4 regions of the Streptomyces nodosus genome follow, and region 2 is predicted to be linked to each of the others. Evidence: riboswitches for the same ligand, from Rfam matches in the RefSeq annotation. Region 2 holds a riboswitch; each other region holds the start of a gene.
What was found. A riboswitch is a leader RNA that binds a small molecule or an ion and turns the genes downstream of it on or off. The one in region 2 is predicted to bind cyclic di-AMP.
Positions count from the first base shown of each region.

Region 1: linked by a shared signal. The riboswitch ahead of CP978_RS16975 (hypothetical protein) and the one ahead of CP978_RS14465 (LysM peptidoglycan-binding domain-containing protein) in region 2 are both predicted to bind cyclic di-AMP.
Region 3: linked by a shared signal. The riboswitch ahead of CP978_RS19680 (transglycosylase SLT domain-containing protein) and the one ahead of CP978_RS14465 (LysM peptidoglycan-binding domain-containing protein) in region 2 are both predicted to bind cyclic di-AMP.
Region 4: linked by a shared signal. The riboswitch ahead of CP978_RS16510 (M23 family metallopeptidase) and the one ahead of CP978_RS14465 (LysM peptidoglycan-binding domain-containing protein) in region 2 are both predicted to bind cyclic di-AMP.

Region 1 is NZ_CP023747.1:3,756,747-3,760,950, forward strand. It holds one part of gene CP978_RS16965 (IS5 family transposase) at 1-98, opposite strand, end outside; one part of gene CP978_RS16965 (IS5 family transposase) at 101-436, opposite strand; gene CP978_RS16970 (hypothetical protein) at 492-815, opposite strand; gene CP978_RS16975 (hypothetical protein) at 1,886-2,119, opposite strand; cyclic di-AMP (ydaO/yuaA leader) riboswitch at 2,123-2,256, opposite strand; gene CP978_RS16980 (hypothetical protein) at 2,644-2,946, opposite strand; partial or broken gene CP978_RS16985 (GntR family transcriptional regulator) at 2,943-3,674, opposite strand; partial or broken gene CP978_RS16990 (hypothetical protein) at 3,671-3,894, opposite strand.
Region 2 is NZ_CP023747.1:3,202,644-3,206,847, forward strand. It holds gene CP978_RS14455 (FtsB family cell division protein) at 1-42, opposite strand, end outside; gene eno (phosphopyruvate hydratase) at 140-1,426, opposite strand; gene CP978_RS14465 (LysM peptidoglycan-binding domain-containing protein) at 1,753-2,448, opposite strand; cyclic di-AMP (ydaO/yuaA leader) riboswitch at 2,453-2,620, opposite strand; gene CP978_RS14470 (LysM peptidoglycan-binding domain-containing protein) at 2,820-3,812, opposite strand; gene CP978_RS14475 (cytochrome P450 family protein) at 3,990-4,204, opposite strand, start outside.
Region 3 is NZ_CP023747.1:4,348,213-4,352,416, reverse strand. It holds gene CP978_RS19685 (CocE/NonD family hydrolase) at 1-1,410, shown strand, start outside; cyclic di-AMP (ydaO/yuaA leader) riboswitch at 1,765-1,964, shown strand; gene CP978_RS19680 (transglycosylase SLT domain-containing protein) at 1,967-2,473, shown strand; gene CP978_RS19675 (HAD family hydrolase) at 2,501-3,313, opposite strand; gene CP978_RS19670 (FAD-dependent oxidoreductase) at 3,380-4,204, opposite strand, start outside.
Region 4 is NZ_CP023747.1:3,656,997-3,661,200, forward strand. It holds gene CP978_RS16500 (PrsW family intramembrane metalloprotease) at 1-285, shown strand, start outside; gene CP978_RS16505 (aldo/keto reductase) at 347-1,291, opposite strand; gene CP978_RS16510 (M23 family metallopeptidase) at 1,398-2,438, opposite strand; cyclic di-AMP (ydaO/yuaA leader) riboswitch at 2,450-2,605, opposite strand; gene CP978_RS16515 (PP2C family protein-serine/threonine phosphatase) at 2,839-3,873, opposite strand.

The DNA.
Region 1 (4,204 bases), 550 kb from region 2:
ATGCCGATGGACAGGGGCAATCCGGTCCGCTCGGTGATCAAGTGGATCTTCGAGCCCTTCTTGCCTCGGTCTACAGGATTCGGACCTGTCAGCTCCCCCCTTTCAGGGCCCGCATGTTCACCGAGTCGATCGCGCAACGGGACCAGTCCAAGTCGCCGCGTGAGCCCAACTCGTCGAGGACCAGCCGGTGCAGCTTGGCCCACACCCGAGCTGCGGACCACTCGGTGAAACGCCGGTGCGCGGTCGGTCCCGACGGGCCGAAGACCGGCGGCAACTGCCGCCAGGTGCAACCCGTCGTGGCGACGAAGATGATCGCCGCGAGGACCTCACGGTCACCGTGCCGTCGCCGACCCCCGCCCTGTGGGCGTGTGGGGGCGGGAGGCACCACACGCTGGAAGAGGTCGTACAACTCGTCCGGCACCAAGCGTTCCACCATCAGCACAAGCCCAGACTACCGATCACCCCAAATGAGACGACGTCTAAGGAGGTGCTCAAATGACGAGTTCCGACGGTTTGGCAGTAGCGGCCACCGCCGAACACACCGCAGTCCAGATCTCTGCAGCTGAGGTAACCCGCAGAGAGACGGTCTCCGTGTAGCCGTCATAGGCAAGGCCGTTATCCAATACCGGAGGCCAACCACGAGCACGCCACGACTCGACCGTGATTCGCTCAACAGCCCGAGCATCACGCCCAAGCCGGAAGCTCATCGTGTTCAGCACAGTCCACCCATTGCGGCCGTGCTCGTACAGCCGGCTGTTCTTGGGTGAGTGCTCACAGATACCGACCTTGGCGGCCGCAAGAGTCGACTTGATCACCAAGTAGAGCAGCGCCGGTCGATCAGGTTTGAACCCATGGTTGGCACATGCCGCACATGGACCGCCGCTGAAACGGGCGTTCAGGGACGGGTCGCAGTAGTGACCCAAAGCCGAGCACCGGCCCGGCCACATGGTCGTATCGTTCGTGTACGGGATCCCCGTGTCAGGCTCATAGCCCCATGCACGCGCTATCTGGCGCGCCTTCTCGTCCGGGAATCGGGCCTTACCTCCGCAGTGCTCGCAACTGCCCTGTCCTGAACGTATGTTGTCCAAGCGTGGACTGACGACGTTCCAGCAGCGGAGGCACCAAGCGTGGACGGGCTGCCTCACCTCGTGGATTATCTCCATTGGCAGCACACGGCCGCGGGTGATCATGTCCGCACGGCGCTCATTCGCTCGCCGATTCTTGCGGCAGTGACCGCAACCAGCGCCCCCATACACCGGGTTACGGATATAGCTAAGGTACACGTCGAACGGTGTCTCATGGCCAGGGCATCGCTTGTTGAGACACCGGACCCGCCATGGCAACGACGTGCGGCCCGGGTAAGGCTCGATCGGTTCGCAGCCGGCCTCCTTGAGTTCCGCTGTCGCTCCGACGTGATCGGTCTTAGGTTTCTTCGTCACAGGCACATCCTGGCAACGAGCACTGACATACGGTCGACTGCGGCATCTGCTTCAAGGCATTGACGGAACGAAGAGTTGTGCCAGAACCGTGCCAGATCGTGCGGGGAACCATGGGGAAGGGCGGGGACCAGGCCGCCGACCAGTCAGGTCCCCCTAGCCGCTCCGCCGCAGGTCAGCCCAGCAACCACCCGTGAGTAACCCGAGCTTCCCAGGCTGATGGCTCACGGGCTGCTGCTGCAAGCCGGCCGGGGCAGCCTCCCCTCTTCGACGAGACCCGTAGCCTGGCTGAGGTGTATCAGAGCACACCGACAGAGAGACCCTGGCTTGGGTGCCAGGGTCTCTCTCGGGCTCGTCAACGTCCTCTCACGGGGTCTCCGTGATGACCTTGGTCTCCGTACGTCCCCGAACGGTGAAGGGACTACGAAGCTACGGATGGGTTTCCGTGATCAGGGCCAGATGTAACCCAAGATCATGAGGAAGAGAACCGCGACTCCAACGGCTGCACCACCTGCTGTCTTCACGGCCTCGTAGTACGACACGCCCTCCATGGTCCGATGAAGGATGCCGGCGAACATTCCGATGATGATCGCGATCAAGACCGCGATCAAGGAATCGGTCTTCTTGTTCCTCGGGGACTGATGAGGAACGGGGAATTGCGGGGTGTTCTGCGGCGCACTCATGCGCAACCCTTCGTCTGCCGCCTACGAAGGATGACCTGTCGGGTTCGGGCTGGCGAAGTTGCCCGGCCGCTGCTGCGACTTCACCCCAAGGGCTGCTCGGCCCGGTCATGGCGTGACCGTTTCGGCGACCCGTCGTGCATGGGCCCTCCGTTCCTGCCTCGCCATACCTCGTATTGGCATCCAGGCGTCGGCAGGACTCGGCGCACGCCCAGACCGCCCCACCTATGGCGGTGGGGGCTTGTCGTCAGACATGGAGCTTGGCCCACGAATGTCCGCAAATCCCAATCGGATCGAGGATTTGTGAGGTTCGTCACCCCCCTGAGGGGCCCGACGTCCTGTCCAACGACCATGCGGCGAAGCATTGTTGACCTTAAATCGAGGTTGATTGCTCCGCCTGCGACTACGTTGGCGCATGAGCCAGGGTCGGTACAAACCCGAGGGGGAGGGGAGTCGCGGTGGCGTTGCTGGCTCCCCTCCCCCTCGGGAGAGTTGTCATCTGCAGGTACGTCGTTCGAGTCCGCCCTTCAGAGCCCTTGATGTTCGCCAGCCGCCAGAAGGTGTCCGCGGCTGGCAGCTACGCGAAGGACGTCTCGGAGAGCCCTGGTCAGCTCTCTCGCCAGTCGCTGCACTTCCGCCGGGTTCGTGTCCTGGTCGCCGAGGACCTCCAACGCCTGCTCCAGCAGATCGGTTGCTGAACCGAGCTGGACCGCTTCGATGTTGTCCGCCAGGCGGGACATGTAACCGCCCCGGTCGTCGGTGCTCAGGTAACAGGGCTTGCCCTCCGGACCCGTCCATGGGAGTAGCCGCAGCTTGTTCGGTGTGGTCATCCCCGAGTCTTCCTGTCGTCGGTCACGTGGTGAACGGTGAATACGGCGTCGACACGATCCCCCGGGAACGACAACAGCCCAGCTTCGACGACGCGGCCGGTGGCGTCGGTTGCGATGCGGGTGATCGCGAGCACGGCCGCGGTGGCGCCGATGCGGAGGGCCGTTGCCTCGTCCGGCGTCGGGGGACGAGCACACACCGTCTCCCGGACGGCGGCCGGCGGCGGACCGAGAACGGCGAAGCGTCTGACCGCCGCCCGGCAACCGGATTCGTCGTCGAGCACTCCAGCAGGGGCCAGATCTCGCGGCATGTAGATGCGGGCCAACCCGCGCGGTGACTCCCCTTCGAGGCTGAAGCAGCTGAACTCCGCGAGGGGACAAGGCCGACAGGTCTGCGGGGGCCTGAACCGTGGCGCTGCGAACGGTGACGCGCAAGGACGGCTCAGCGGCGGTCCAGGGGTCCAGGGGGCCAGGATGCCCCAGTCGCCCACATACATGATCTTCCGTAGAGGGCGGCGGACGAAGTTGCCCTTGCCGTGGATCTTCTCAACGAGGCCTTGGCCCTGGAGCACCGCGAGGGCATGTCGCAGTGTCACCGTGCTGACCGCGTATCGCTCGGCCAGAACGGCTTCGGACGGCAGCCGTTCCCCCAGTTGGACTCGGCCGGTCGTGATCTGTTGCCGGAGGTCGTCGGCGATGTCGTGGTGACGGGAAGGCACGAGTCCGGTCACCGCCATCTCAGCGTCCGCACGGCGACGAGCCGGGTACGCGTGTGTATGTCAGCAGCTCACCCAAATCGAAGACCAGTTGCTTCGCTCCCTGGGGAAGCTGGAAGAGGTCTCTCACTCGGCAGGCCCGGCCGCCGAGCTGGATGATGTCGCCGCGCTGCACGGTGGCCGCGGTGATCTCGATGTTGGAGACCAGCGCGCCACCGAGAATCCGGTCGATCACGGCGCCACCCCCACCGGCGTGGCCAGGCCTACCGCCGAGTGGCACGGGCAGTCGCACACCTCGTAGATCACCGGTACGTCAATCGGTGCTGACACCGGGGAGGACTCCGCGCAGACGGGGTGTGTGCCGATCCGGCAGGCGGCCGAGCGGTAGGGGACGGACGAGGTGCCCGTGAGGTGCGACTTCCGGCCGAGGGACATCAGCGGACCCCCACGAGGCCCTGGGGCCAGGCATCGGCCGGCAAGTGGGGCGCGACGATGACCGTGCGGGTCCGCTCGCGCCTCTCCCAAGCCAGAACGTACAGGCGGAC
Region 2 (4,204 bases):
CCTGGTCGCGGTGGAGAACCGGTCACGGTCCTTCACGGCCATGTCTCCCGCCTCCCCTTCATACGCACGTACGTCCCCGCACACGGTACGGGACCGAGTACGGGGACGTACGTACGACTGGGCCGTGGCCCTGGACGGCTCAGCCCTTGAAGCGCGGGAAGGCGCTGCGGCCGGCGTACACCGCGGCGTCGTCGAGGATCTCCTCGATGCGCAGCAGCTGGTTGTACTTGGCGACACGCTCGGAGCGGGCCGGGGCGCCGGTCTTGATCTGGCCGCAGTTGGTGGCGACGGCCAGGTCGGCGATCGTCACGTCCTCGGTCTCGCCGGAGCGGTGGGACATCATGCACTTGAAGCCGCTGCGCTGGGCCAGCTCGACGGCGTCGAGGGTCTCGGTCAGCGAGCCGATCTGGTTGACCTTGACCAGCAGGGCGTTGGCGGCGCCGTCCTCGATGCCCCGGGCGAGGCGCTCGGGGTTGGTGACGAACAGGTCGTCGCCGACGAGCTGGACCTTGTCGCCGAGCTTGTCGGTGATGACCTTCCAGCCGGCCCAGTCGTCCTCGAACAGCGGGTCCTCGATGGAGACGAGCGGGTAGGCCGCGACCAGCTCCTCGTAGTACTCCGTCATCTCGGCGGCGGAGCGCTCCTTGCCCTCGAAGAGGTACTTGCCGTCCTTGTAGAACTCGGAGGCGGCGACGTCGAGCGCGAGGGCGATCTGCTCGCCGGGGACGTACCCGGCCTGCTTGACGGCCTCCAGGATGAGGTCGAGGGCCTCACGGTTGGAGCCGAGGTTCGGCGCGAAGCCGCCCTCGTCGCCGAGACCGGTCGACAGGCCCTTGCCCTTCAGCACCTTCTTGAGGGTGTGGTAGACCTCGGTGCCCCAGCGCAGCGCCTCGGAGAAGGACTCCGCACCGATCGGGGCGATCATGAACTCCTGGATGTCCACATTGGAGTCGGCGTGCGAGCCGCCGTTCAGGATGTTCATCATCGGCACCGGCAGCAGATGCGCGTTCGGGCCGCCCAGGTAGCGGAAGAGCGGGAGGTCGCTGGCCTCGGAGGCGGCGTGGGCGACCGCGAGGGAGACACCCAGGATGGCGTTGGCGCCGAGGGAGCCCTTGTTGTCGGTGGCGTCCAGGTCGAACATCGCCTGGTCGATCAGGCGCTGCTCGGTGGCGTCGTAGCCGACCAGCTCCGGGCCGATCTGCTCGATGACGGCGAGGACGGCCTTCTCGACACCCTTGCCCTGGTAGCGGTTGGGGTCACCGTCACGGAGCTCGATGGCCTCGAAGGCACCGGTGGAGGCGCCGGACGGGACGGCGGCACGCCCGGTGCTCCCGTCGTCGAGGCCGACCTCGACCTCGACCGTGGGGTTGCCTCGGGAGTCCAGGATTTCCCGGGCTACGACGACGTCGATGGACGGCACGAGCATCTCCTTCATGGATGTGACGCTGAGAGTGCGGGGCACCTTGCGACTAGAGCCTAACCGTCCGGGGTCAGCGGCCGGCCGACCGACCGTCCCACGGACAGAGTGACCGTACACATTGTTCCCGCCCGGAACAAAGGGGGGAGTGAAAGCCCGGTGAAATTCAGCGGTCGTACGGGCGAAAAAGCCCCGCTCCGGGCGTGCGGGGGAACACGCGCCGGAGCGGGGGGACCGTGGGGACGGGGCGACCGCGGGGACGGGGTGGCCCTCACCCGGCCGTCAGCGGGGAGGTCGGTGCACGAGGGCCTTGCGGTCGGACCGCCGGAGGGCCGTCACTTCAGGTGCAGTTGCTGACCCGGGTAGATGAGGTCGGCGTTCTTGACGATGTCCTTGTTCAGCTCGAACAGCTTCTTCCAGCCGCCGCGGACATGGTGCTCCGCAGCGATCGAGCTGAGGGAGTCGCCCTTGACGACCTTGTACTCGCCGTCGCCCTTCCGGATCTTCTGGGCCTTCTGGCCGGCCGGGGCGGTGACGGTCTTCTGCGCGGCCGGACGCTCGGCGCCGCGGGAGGCCTGCTGCGGGGCGGCCGGACGGGAGGTCTTCGCACCACCGGCGGAGGCACCGGAGGAGGTGCCGGCGGCGGCGCCGTTGTACGGGGTGCCGGACAGGCCCTTGCCGCAGACCGGCCAGGCGCCCTTGCCCTGACCCGCGAGGACCTTCTCGGCGACGGCGATCTGCTGCGCCTTGCCGGCGAGGTCGGCGCGCGGGGCGTACGCGGTACCGCCGAACGCGGCCCAGGTGGAGTTCGAGAACTGCAGACCACCGTAGTAGCCGTTGCCGGTGTTGATGGACCAGTTGCCGCCGGACTCGCACTGGGCGACGGCGTCCCACTCGGCGGCGGTGGCGGCGGAGGCGTTGCCGGCCACGAGCAGCGGCGCGGCGACGGCGGCGCCGGTGACACCGGCGAAGGTGATGGCGCGGACGGCCTTGGACGGGCGGCGACGACTGCTCTTGCCGGAACACAGCATGGTTCGATCCCCTCACCGACGCCTGCGAGGTGAGCTGTCGGGTTCGGGCCGGTTGAGTTGCCCGGCCGCGCGTCCCCTGGACGCGCGGCTCCACCCCAAGCCGTTCCCGGTCAACTCCCGGGCGCGGCACTTACCTTGGGTCCCCCGCTCCTGCCTGCGGCGCATGGCGCGACGACTGTTCCCGTACGGCCGCTGGCAGGATTCGGCGTTGCGACCGTCGGGGCCCGCGGTGGCGAGCGGACATGACCGTAAGCAGCCGATCCGCCGATTTCCAAAGACGATCAGGGCCTTTGAGACCCATCTCTCACCCTCGCCAAAACGGACATCGATGAAGGAAACGGGGCACTAAGTGCCCCCGTCCGGGACTCAGTTCAGTGCTGGTCCGCCGACTGTCCATCGTCGACCGCAAGGTTCTGACCGGGGACGATGTGGTCGGGGTCGGTGCCGACCGTCTGCTTGTTCCCGTCGTACAGCGCGGACCATCCGCCCTTGACGCCGAGCGAGTGGGCGATGCCCGCCAGGCTGTCCCCGGCGCGGACGATGTAGGTGCCGGCCTCGGCGTCGGCCCCGGCGTCCCGCGCGGTGTCGGAGCTGCGCGAGGCGTGCCGGCCCGTCGTGTCGTCGTCGCGTCCGTCCACGGCGGTCTCTTCGGCGCTGCCACCGCGGTGCCGTCCGCCGCCGGAGGCGTCGTCGACCTCCTCACCCGAAGGGGCGCCCTGCTCCTGGGATTTGCCCGACTTGTCGCCTTCGTCGGCGCTGCCGCTCTTCTGGTCGGACGGGGCGGTGGACTCCTGGGAGGCGCCGGCACCGGCGTCGCTCCCTTCGGAGTCGGCGGTCGCCTCCGACGAGGGGGACGAAGAGGGTGCCGGGGTGACCGGAGTGACCCTGTCGGGCGACTCGGACAGTCCGAAGCCCACCACGCCGGAACCGGAGGAGGGAGCGCCGGACGCGTCTCTCGCCAGACCCGTGTCGACGCCCGCGGAGCCGGAGTCCTGCTCCAGGCCGGAGACCAAGCCGCAGGAGGCCCAGGAGGAGGCGCCGCGCTCGTCGAGGATCTTCTCGGCGACGGCGATCTGCTGCGAGCGGCTCGCGCGGTCGGGGCTGGAGGCGTAGTCGAGGCCGCCGTGGGACTCCCATTCCCCCTGCGTCATCTGGAGGCCGCCGTAGCGGCCGTTGCCGGTGTCGGCGCTCCAGGCGCCGCCGCTCTCGCACTGCGCGACCTGGTCCCAGGTGGCACCGGTGGCCGCGCTCGCGCCGGTGGCGCCCAGGAGCGGGATCGCGATCGCCGATCCGGTCACCCCCGCCGCGACAAGAACGGCCGGAGCCTGACGGGGGCGACGATGACGGCCGTTCCCGGAGAGCATGCGCTTGCCTTTCGCACGACAGCAATGGTCGGCGCGGCGGTTGTGGCGACCACCGCGTTGCTGCGTGAATCTATTGGCAGTCGGTCGCTTGTCACAAGTCAATGCAGCGCAGATCACGTCGGGATCACGAAGCTGAGGAGCTGTCATGTTTTCCCGGCCGTCGGCGGGTTCACCTTTTCATCCGGTGGATTCCGGGGATTCTCTGCGACCTTTCCCCGGAACCGGTGTGAACTCCACGGGAAGCGTACGCAATCCACGCATGATCAACCCACCGCGCCAGCGCAGATCGGCCGAATCCACCGCAAGGCGGAGGTCCGGGAGACGGGTGAGGAGGGTGCCGAGCGCCGACTGTCCCTCCAGCCGGGCCAGCGGGGCGCCGAGGCAGTAGTGGA
Region 3 (4,204 bases), 1.1 Mb from region 2:
GTCTGGGCCCGGCGCCTGGAGGCCATGGAGCCGCTGGTCGACGCCTGGCCGGGCGACCCGGTACCGGACGGCCCCCGGCCGGACGGCGGCCCCGGGGAGGACCCGGGCACACCCCGGGCGGCCGTCCTCGCGGTGGGCGGCTGGCACGAACCGCACCGGGACACCGTGCTCGGACTGGTGGAGCAGCTTCCACCCGACCGTGTGAGAGGCCTGATCGGGCCATGGTCGCTCCAGTACCCCGACCACGGTCAGCCGGGCCCCGCGATCGGCTTCCTCCAGGAGACGCTCCGCTGGTGGGACCACTGGCTCAAGGACGAGGACACCGGGGTGATGGCGGAGCCGGTGCTGCGCGCCTACCTCGACGGCCCGCATCCCCCGGCGACCAGCTACGAGGTGCTGCCGGGCCGCTGGATCGGCGAGCCGGCCTGGCCCTCGCCACAGGTCACCTGGGTCTCGTACACGCTCCAGGGCGCTCCCGTACTCGTGCGGTCCCCCATGCACACCGGGCTCGACGCCGGCCGCTTCGCCCCTCGTGGGAACGACGCCGATCTGCCGCCCGACCAGCGGGAGGAGGACGCGCGCTCGGTGTGCTTCGAGTTCGCGGCGGCCGAGGAGACCTGGCTGCTGGGACGGCCCCGGGTGCGCCTGCGGCTGACCTGCCCGGTGCCGCGCGCCCAGGTCGTCGCCCGGCTCTGCGACGTGGCGCCCGACGGGTCGTCGACGCTGGTCACCCGGGGCGCACTGAATCTGCTCGCACGTCATGGTCCCGACCGGGAGACGCCCTGGCCCCCTGGCGCCACCGAGGATGTGGTGTTCGCGCTGAACGGCATCGGCCACACCTTCCGCGCCGGGCACCGCATCCGTCTCGCCGTGTCCTCCGCGTACTGGCCGTGGCTGTGGCCGCAGCCGGGTTCGGAGGCGGGCTTCACCCTGGACCCGGCGGGCAGTTCGCTGGAACTCCCGGTACGCGCGAGGGAGTCCGGGCCCACGATCGCCTTCGCCGAGCCGGAGCAGTACGAGCCGCTCCGCGTCAGCAGCCCGGCCACGCTCGAGGAACCCCGCCCGGAGCGCCTGGTGGTGCGGGACACGGCGAAGGGCGAGTGGCTCCTGGTGGTCGACCCGAGCCGCGACGGCACCCGGGTCTACCCCGACGGCCTCGAGGTCACCGAGGACGCGTTGGAGGCCTACACCATCGGGGACTCGGGACCCTCCACCGCCCGCGCCCGGAGCGACCGGTCGGTGCGGCTGCACCGGCCCGAACAGGGGTGGGACGCGCGGGTGGAGACACACTCCGAGGTCAGCTGCACCGACACGGACTTCGCCGTCTGGACCGAGATCGTCTGCAAGGACGGCTACGAGGTGGTGTTCCACCGGACCTGGGAGCGGCGGATCCCTCGCGTGCAGGGATAGACGGCGGGTGCACGGCGACCACACCCCACTCCCATATGCCCTGAAACGGGAGAACCTTGGGCGAGTGACCCTCAACACAGCAACGCTTTATGTCCGTTTTAAGCATCTTTGCGGGCTTTTCTTCACCCAATACCCCCTCGCCATCAACAAGGACTCGCGAGTGAATTGGGTCACCTCAGGGCATGATCACCCTTTTCTGGCCATATCGCCAACGCCCTCCGCGCGCATGGCCAGTTGAACCCCCCTCAACACATTGGATCACCCCCCTTATTCCCTCAAGTCAGGGTTATTCGGGCAGGAGTGTGACTTTCGAGCTTGTTCCCGATATGTGCGGTCGCATACCTTCCTCTCACCGCGAGCGGAATGCCGAATCCTGCCGCCGCTCGAGGCTCCTTCTACACACGACGGCAGGAGCGGGGGACCCAGGTAAGCCGCCGCACCGGACACCGTTCCGGAGCGGCTCGGGGTGAAGCCGCGTCTCGACACCGAGACCGGCCGGGCACCTCCCCGCCCGAACCCGACAGCTCACCTCGCAGGCATCGGAGAGGAAAACGACATGCCCGCTTTCTCCCTGCCCGCACGCCGTCGGAACCGCAACTCCAAGGCCGTCCGTCTGACCCGCGCCCTTGCCGTCGCGGGCACCGGAGCCGCCGTTCTCGCCCTCCCGATCCTGGGCGCGACCGGCGCCTCCGCCGCCACCCCCGCCAAGGCCCCGATGGCCCTGACGGCCTCGACCAGCACCTCCGGGAACCTCGACGGCTGGATCCGTCAGTCGCTGTCGATCATGAAGCAGCACGGGATCCCCGGCTCCTACAACGGCATCTACCGCAATGTGATGCGCGAGTCCTCGGGCAACCCGAAGGCCATCAACCTCTGGGACTCCAACGCTCGTGCGGGCATCCCGTCCAAGGGCCTCCTCCAGGTCATCGACCCGACCTTCAGCACGTACCACGTGCCGGGCACGGCCTTCGACCCCTACGACCCGATCGCGAACATCACGGCCGCGTGCAACTACGCCGCCCACCGGTACGGCTCGATCGACAACGTCAACAGCGCGTACTGAGATCCGCCCTTCGGGATAAGCCGAGGGCTAGCGCCCCGGGAACAGTCGTTCGAGGACGACGGCGATGCCGTCGTCCTCGTTCGATGTGGTGATCTCGTCGGCGACCGCCTTGAGTTCGGGATGGGCGTTGGCCATGGCGACGCCGTACGCGGCCCAGTCGAACATCGGTATGTCATTGGGCATGTCCCCGAAGGCGACGGTGCCGGACCGGCTCAGTCCGAGGTGCTCGGCGGCCAGCGCCAGCCCCGTCGCCTTGGTGATGCCCGAGGGCTGGAGTTCGACGGTGCCGGGCCCCGACATGGTGACCGTAGCCAGGGAACCGACCGCGCCACGGGCCGCCGCCGCCAACGCGTCGTCGGACAGGGCGTGATGGCGCAGCAGCACCTTGCTGACGGGCCGGCGCCACAGGTCCTCGCGCCGTCCCACCCGTACCGCGGGCAGGGTGGGGTGCGGCATCCGGTAGCCGGGCTCGATGAGCGTGAGCCCGTCCACCCCGTCCTGGTCGACGGCCGCACAGACCTGCCCGACCTCGGCCTCGATCTTGCCGAGCGCGGTCTCCGCCAGCTCCCGGTCCAGGGTGGCGGAGAACAGCAGCCGGTCGGCGCCGGCGTCGTACACCTGCGCGCCCTGTCCGCACACCGCGAGCCCCGTGGCGCCGAGGTCGTCCAGCAGCGGCCGTACTCTCGGCGCCGGGCGCCCCGTCACCACCAGGTGCTGTGCGCCGGCCGCCACGGCCCGGGCCAGCGCGGCCCTGGACCGGTCGGAGAGCGTGTCGTCACCTCGCAGCAGCGTTCCGTCCAGATCGGTGGCGATGAGTGTGTACGCGAGCGGTGCGGCCATGATCAGAGAATACGGACGGAGCCGTCCCGGCGGTCCCGCTCCAACCGACCCCGGGTGCTTCGGTGTTCAGCGGTGCGCCGCCGTCAGATGCTTGGCCAGGCGCGGGGAGGCGAACTCCGTGCCGCACACGAACCGCATCACCGGACCGTACGAGGCCGCTGCCGGAAGTCCCGTGAAGTACAGACCCGGGACTGAGGAGGCATAGCCCGCGCCGAGCCTCGGTGCACCCCGGCTCACCGCCAGCTCCGTGCGCAGCTCATGGCCCAGGAAGTCCATGGCCGCGATGTCCACGCGGTAGCCGGTGGCGGCGATCACATGGTCCGCGGCCAGTTCCTCCGTGCCGCCGGTGTGCGAGCGGACCGTCAGCACCGGTCCCCCGTGCGACGCGGACGCACCCACGACCCGGTCCACGTCGTGCACCTCCACCGTGCCTTCGAAACGCTCCCGCAACCACCACGCGCCGAGCGGGCCGAGCACCCGGCGGACCAGATAGTGGCGGGTCCCGGCGGGCAGAAAGCGGTACGGGTGCGGGTAGTAGCTCAGCGCCCACAGCGACCAGGCGCGGCCGAACGGCGATTCGGGGCGCAGCCTCGGCTGCCGCCACGGGGGCGCGCCGAAGGCGACCTTGCCGCGACCGCGTGCCACCACGCGCACCCGGGCCCCCGCCTCGGCCGCCAGCACCGCCGTCTCCAGCGCGGACTGCCCCGCGCCGACCACCAGCAGTTCCTTGCCGGAGAACCGGTGCAGATCGTGGTGCTGGGAGCTGTGGGAGACCGGGCCGAGCGGCGTGGGTCCGTCCGCCGCGGCCGTCGCCAGCTCGGGCGGCAGATGCGCGAGCCCCGACAGGCCCGTGGCCACCACGACCGCACGCGCGGCGAAGAGTTCACCCGA
Region 4 (4,204 bases), 450 kb from region 2:
GACTTCGCGGTGCGGGAGCGGGAACTGCTCGCCGAGCTGTGGGCGCGGCAGGCGGTGGCCCGGCCCGCACTGGCGTACGCCGCACGGGCCGTGAGCCCCATGGTCCCGGTGTGGCCCCTCCCGCCCGGCCCGCCGATGTACGGGCACGCGCCCTACGGTGCCGCGCATCCCGCGCATCCCGTGTACTGGTCACCGCCGTACGGCTCCTACGGACCGCCCCACGGCCCCGCGCACCACGGCCCCGGGGCCCCGTATCCCCCGTACAACCCTTACCGCTCCCCGTGACGCGGTGCCCGCGGGGCCCCGGCGCGGGCCCTTGGCCGGCCTGGCGGAAGGCGCCCGTCCGTCACTCAGAAGCGGCCGTCAGCTGCGCCGTCTCCTCGTCCGTCAGGGTCAGGTCGGCCACCGCCAGCAGCGCCGGCAACTGCTCCGGCGTACGGGCGGAGGCAATCGGTGCCGCCACCGTCGGCCGGCCCGCCAGCCAGGCCAGGGCGACGGTCGCGACCTCCGCGTCCCGGTCCCGCGCGATCTCGTCCAGGGCGGCGAGCACCCGCTGACCCCGCTCGGTCTCCAGATGCTTGGCCGCACCCGCCGCCCGCGCCGAGACCACGGTGGTGCCGGTGCGGTACTTGCCGGTGAGGAAGCCGGCCGCGAGCGCGAAGTACGGGACGGCCGCGAGACCCGCGCGGGCGGCGACGTCCTGCAAGGCGCCCTCGTAGGTGTCGCGCGAGACCAGGTTGTAGTGCGGCTGCAGCGCCACATACCGCGCCAGGCCCTCGCGGTCGGAGAAGTCCAGGGACTGCTGGAGACGCTCGGCGGAGATGTTGGAGGCGCCGACGGCGCGCACCTTGCCCGCCTTCACCAGCTCGTCGAGCGCGCCGACGATCTCCTCGACCGGCACCTCGGGCTTGTCGTAGTGCGTGTAGTAGAGGTCGATGTGGTCCGTGCCCAGCCGGCGCAGCGACGCGTCGGCCGCGGCCTTGATGTTGGCGGCGCTCAGCCCCGGATGGTCGGGGTGCTGGCTGACCTTGGTCGCGACGACCACATCCGAACGATTGCCGCGCGCCTTGAGCCATGTGCCGATGACGGTCTCGGACTCACCGCCCCGGTGGCCGGGGACCCAGGCCGAGTACGAGTCGGCCGTGTCGACGAAGTTGCCGCCGGCCGCCGTATAGGCGTCGAGCACGGCGAAGGAGTCGGCCTCGTCGGCGGTCCAGCCGAAGACATTGCCGCCGAGACAGAGCGGGAAGACCTCGAGATCGGAAGCGCCGAGCGTGCGAAGAGAAGTCATGCTCTCCATGAAAGCTCAGACCGGAACAGAATCCTCCGCGCACGACCGGCAGCCCTGGCGTCGGGGGGGGTACGTCAGGGCTGCCGGGGTCGGGGAAAAGCGTCCGTCAGGGGGTGAGGCCCTTGCTCCGCAGCCAGGCCATCGGGTCGATGGTGTCGCCGCCGGGGGTGTGGAGCTCCAGGTGCAGATGGGGTCCGGTCACATTGCCGGTGGCGCCCACCCGGCCGATGACATCGCCGGTGGACACCTGCTGTCCCACGCTGACGCTGATCGACGACTGGTGGCAGAACCACAGCTCGGTGCCGTCGTCGAGGGTCAGGATGGTGCGGTAGCCGTACGCCCCGGCCCAGCCCGCCTCCGTGATGGTGCCGCTGTGGACGGCTTTGATGAGCGTGCCCGTGGGGGCGGCGAAGTCGAGGCCGGTGTGGTAGCCGGAGGACCACAGGGCGCCGGCGTCACCGAAGCGGGAGGTCAGGGTGTAGGACGAGGTCGGCAGCGCGTACTGCTTGGCGAGCTCGGCGAGCCGCTTCTCCTCGGCCTTCTGCGCGGCCTCTTCCTCGGCCTTCTTCTTCTCGGCGGCGGCCTTGGCCTTGGCGTCGTCCTGCGCCTTGGCCGCCGCCTCGGAGGCCTTCTTGGCCGCGGCGTCCTCCGCCGCCTTCGCGGCCTCGAGCGCGACCCGGTCCTGCTGGGACTCGGCCTGCTGCATGATCCGGGCGCGCAGTGCCTCGCCCGCGTCCTGAGAGCCCGCCTCGGCGTCGGCGGTGGTCAGACCCACGGTGCTGAGCGCGGTGGCGGAACCCTGGGGCTCCTCGGCACCGGTGTCCTCGACGATGAACGTCTTGGCGCTGTGGGTGAGCGAGGCGATGTCCGGCATGGATATGGACACCGGCGGCTTGCCGCTCTGTGCGGTGGCCATGCCGCCCGCGCCGACGGCGGCCATCACACCGACGCCGAGCACGGTGGAACTCCGAGCGAGCCCGCCCCCGCGCTGCTTGGCCACCCGGTGCTTGCCGCGGACCGGGCGGACGGACTCCTCGGTGGGGTTCCACTCCTCCCAGGGGCCGTCGTCGGCTCGGGGGGTGAAGGCGAACGGCTGCGTTCCGTCCGTGGTGAGCGAGGAGCTCTGGGCAGGCCGGTTGGACGCCACGTGGGCGCACTCCTTTCCTTCCGTCTCGCCTGCCGGGTTAGCTGACGGGTTCGGAGAGGAAGGTCTCCTACGCGCGTAGCCGACCGTGTCTCCACGGCGGCATCCGTGCGATTCACCCCAAGACGGTGGTTCCCCGGCTCCCTTGCAGGATTCGGCACATGCGCACGGCGCCGCCTCTTGTGACGGCTGGGACGACCGCGCTGCGTTATCGAACGTTAATAGACGCGAGCCCGGGATTCCAACCCGTTCCCCGAGATCCATCGCACTTTCGGCCAGGACTTTCCCGGCATGACCGATGGAAAACGGGCGAGTTGACCACACCTCTTGCGCCACTCGGAAGTTGACAGTGTGTCAGTTGTTATGCGTAGCGGGACCGCTCATGCACTCCTGGTGACAACGATCAAGGAACGGCCCGCCGGCGTACCGCCAGCAGCGCCATGTCGTCCACGGCCCGGCCTCCGGTGTGCTGGGCGACCTCCGCTGTGACGGTGGCCAGCAGTGCGCCGGGCCCGGCGAAGACCCGGCCCGCGAGGCGGACGGCCGGGTCGTAGAACTCCCCGTGCTCGTCCCTCGCCTCCGAGAGGCCGTCCGTGTAGAGAAGCAGCATCGCCCCGGGCGGGAAGTCCCACTCCTCGGCGCGTCCGGGGCCGTCTCCGAGCTCGCCCAGGCCGAGCGGCAGCGCGGGCTCCCGGGTCTCCAGGGTGCGCAGGGTGCCGTCGGGGAGCAGCAGCAGCGGGGCGGGATGGCCCCGGTTGACGATCCGGACGACCCCGCAGCGCGCGATCTCCGCGATGACCGCGGTGACGAACCCCTCGGCCTCCTCGAGCCCGCCGCGCAGAGTGCGCTCGCGCATCAGCGCCCGCTCGAGGCGCCGGGTCACAGCCTCCGGCCTCGACTCGTGCTCGACGGCCTCCCGGAAGGCACCGACCACCACGGCGACGGCGGCCACCGCCCCCATCCCCTTCCCCCGTACGTCCCCGACCAGCAGCCGGACGCCCTGCGCGCACTCCTGGACGGCGTACAGGTCGCCGCCGATGAAGGCGTCGGCCTGCGCCGCCTCGTACCGGGCGGCGATGTCGAGCCCGTCGATCCGCGCGGCGGGCTCGGGCAGCACGGCGCGCTGGGCCGCCCCGGCGATCTCGCGGGCCGAGGCGAGGCGCGCGACATTGCGGCGGACGAGCACATTGATGAGCACGGACAGCACGGCCGCGGTGAAGACGGTGACCGCCTCGGTGATCTCCTCCGTCTGCTGGAGCCTGCCGATCGCGAAATGGATCCCGACGACGGAGCCGACGGCCGCCGCGCCGGTGAGCACGGTGCCGCGCAGGGAGTAGAGGGGCGCCGCGACCAGCGCGGCGGCGGTGAAGAGGGGGCCCGCGGTGTTGGCGGGTGGGGTGAGGAGGTCGTAGCAGACTCCGGCGACGATCAGCAGCATGGGCAGGGCTCGTACGAACCCATGCGCGAGCGAGAACCGCCGGGAGGGAGTCCTTCCGCCCGGCGGCGAAGCACCGTCCGCGGTCCCGGCCTCGGAACCGGGCACATGACCGCCCGGGAGCCGGTCTCCGGGGCGGTCACGGTCGGGTTCGGGGTGTCGGACACGGCCGGGGCTACGGCCGCGACCTCCGGGACGCCCATCGCCGTACAGCCCCTGGGCACCGGTGCCGTCGTGCGAACTGTCGTACGAGCCCCGGTGCAGTCCCTCGGACCTCTCCGGCCCCTTGCGGACCGGTGCGCTGCCTGGTCCGGACATCTCCTGGTCCCGGCCA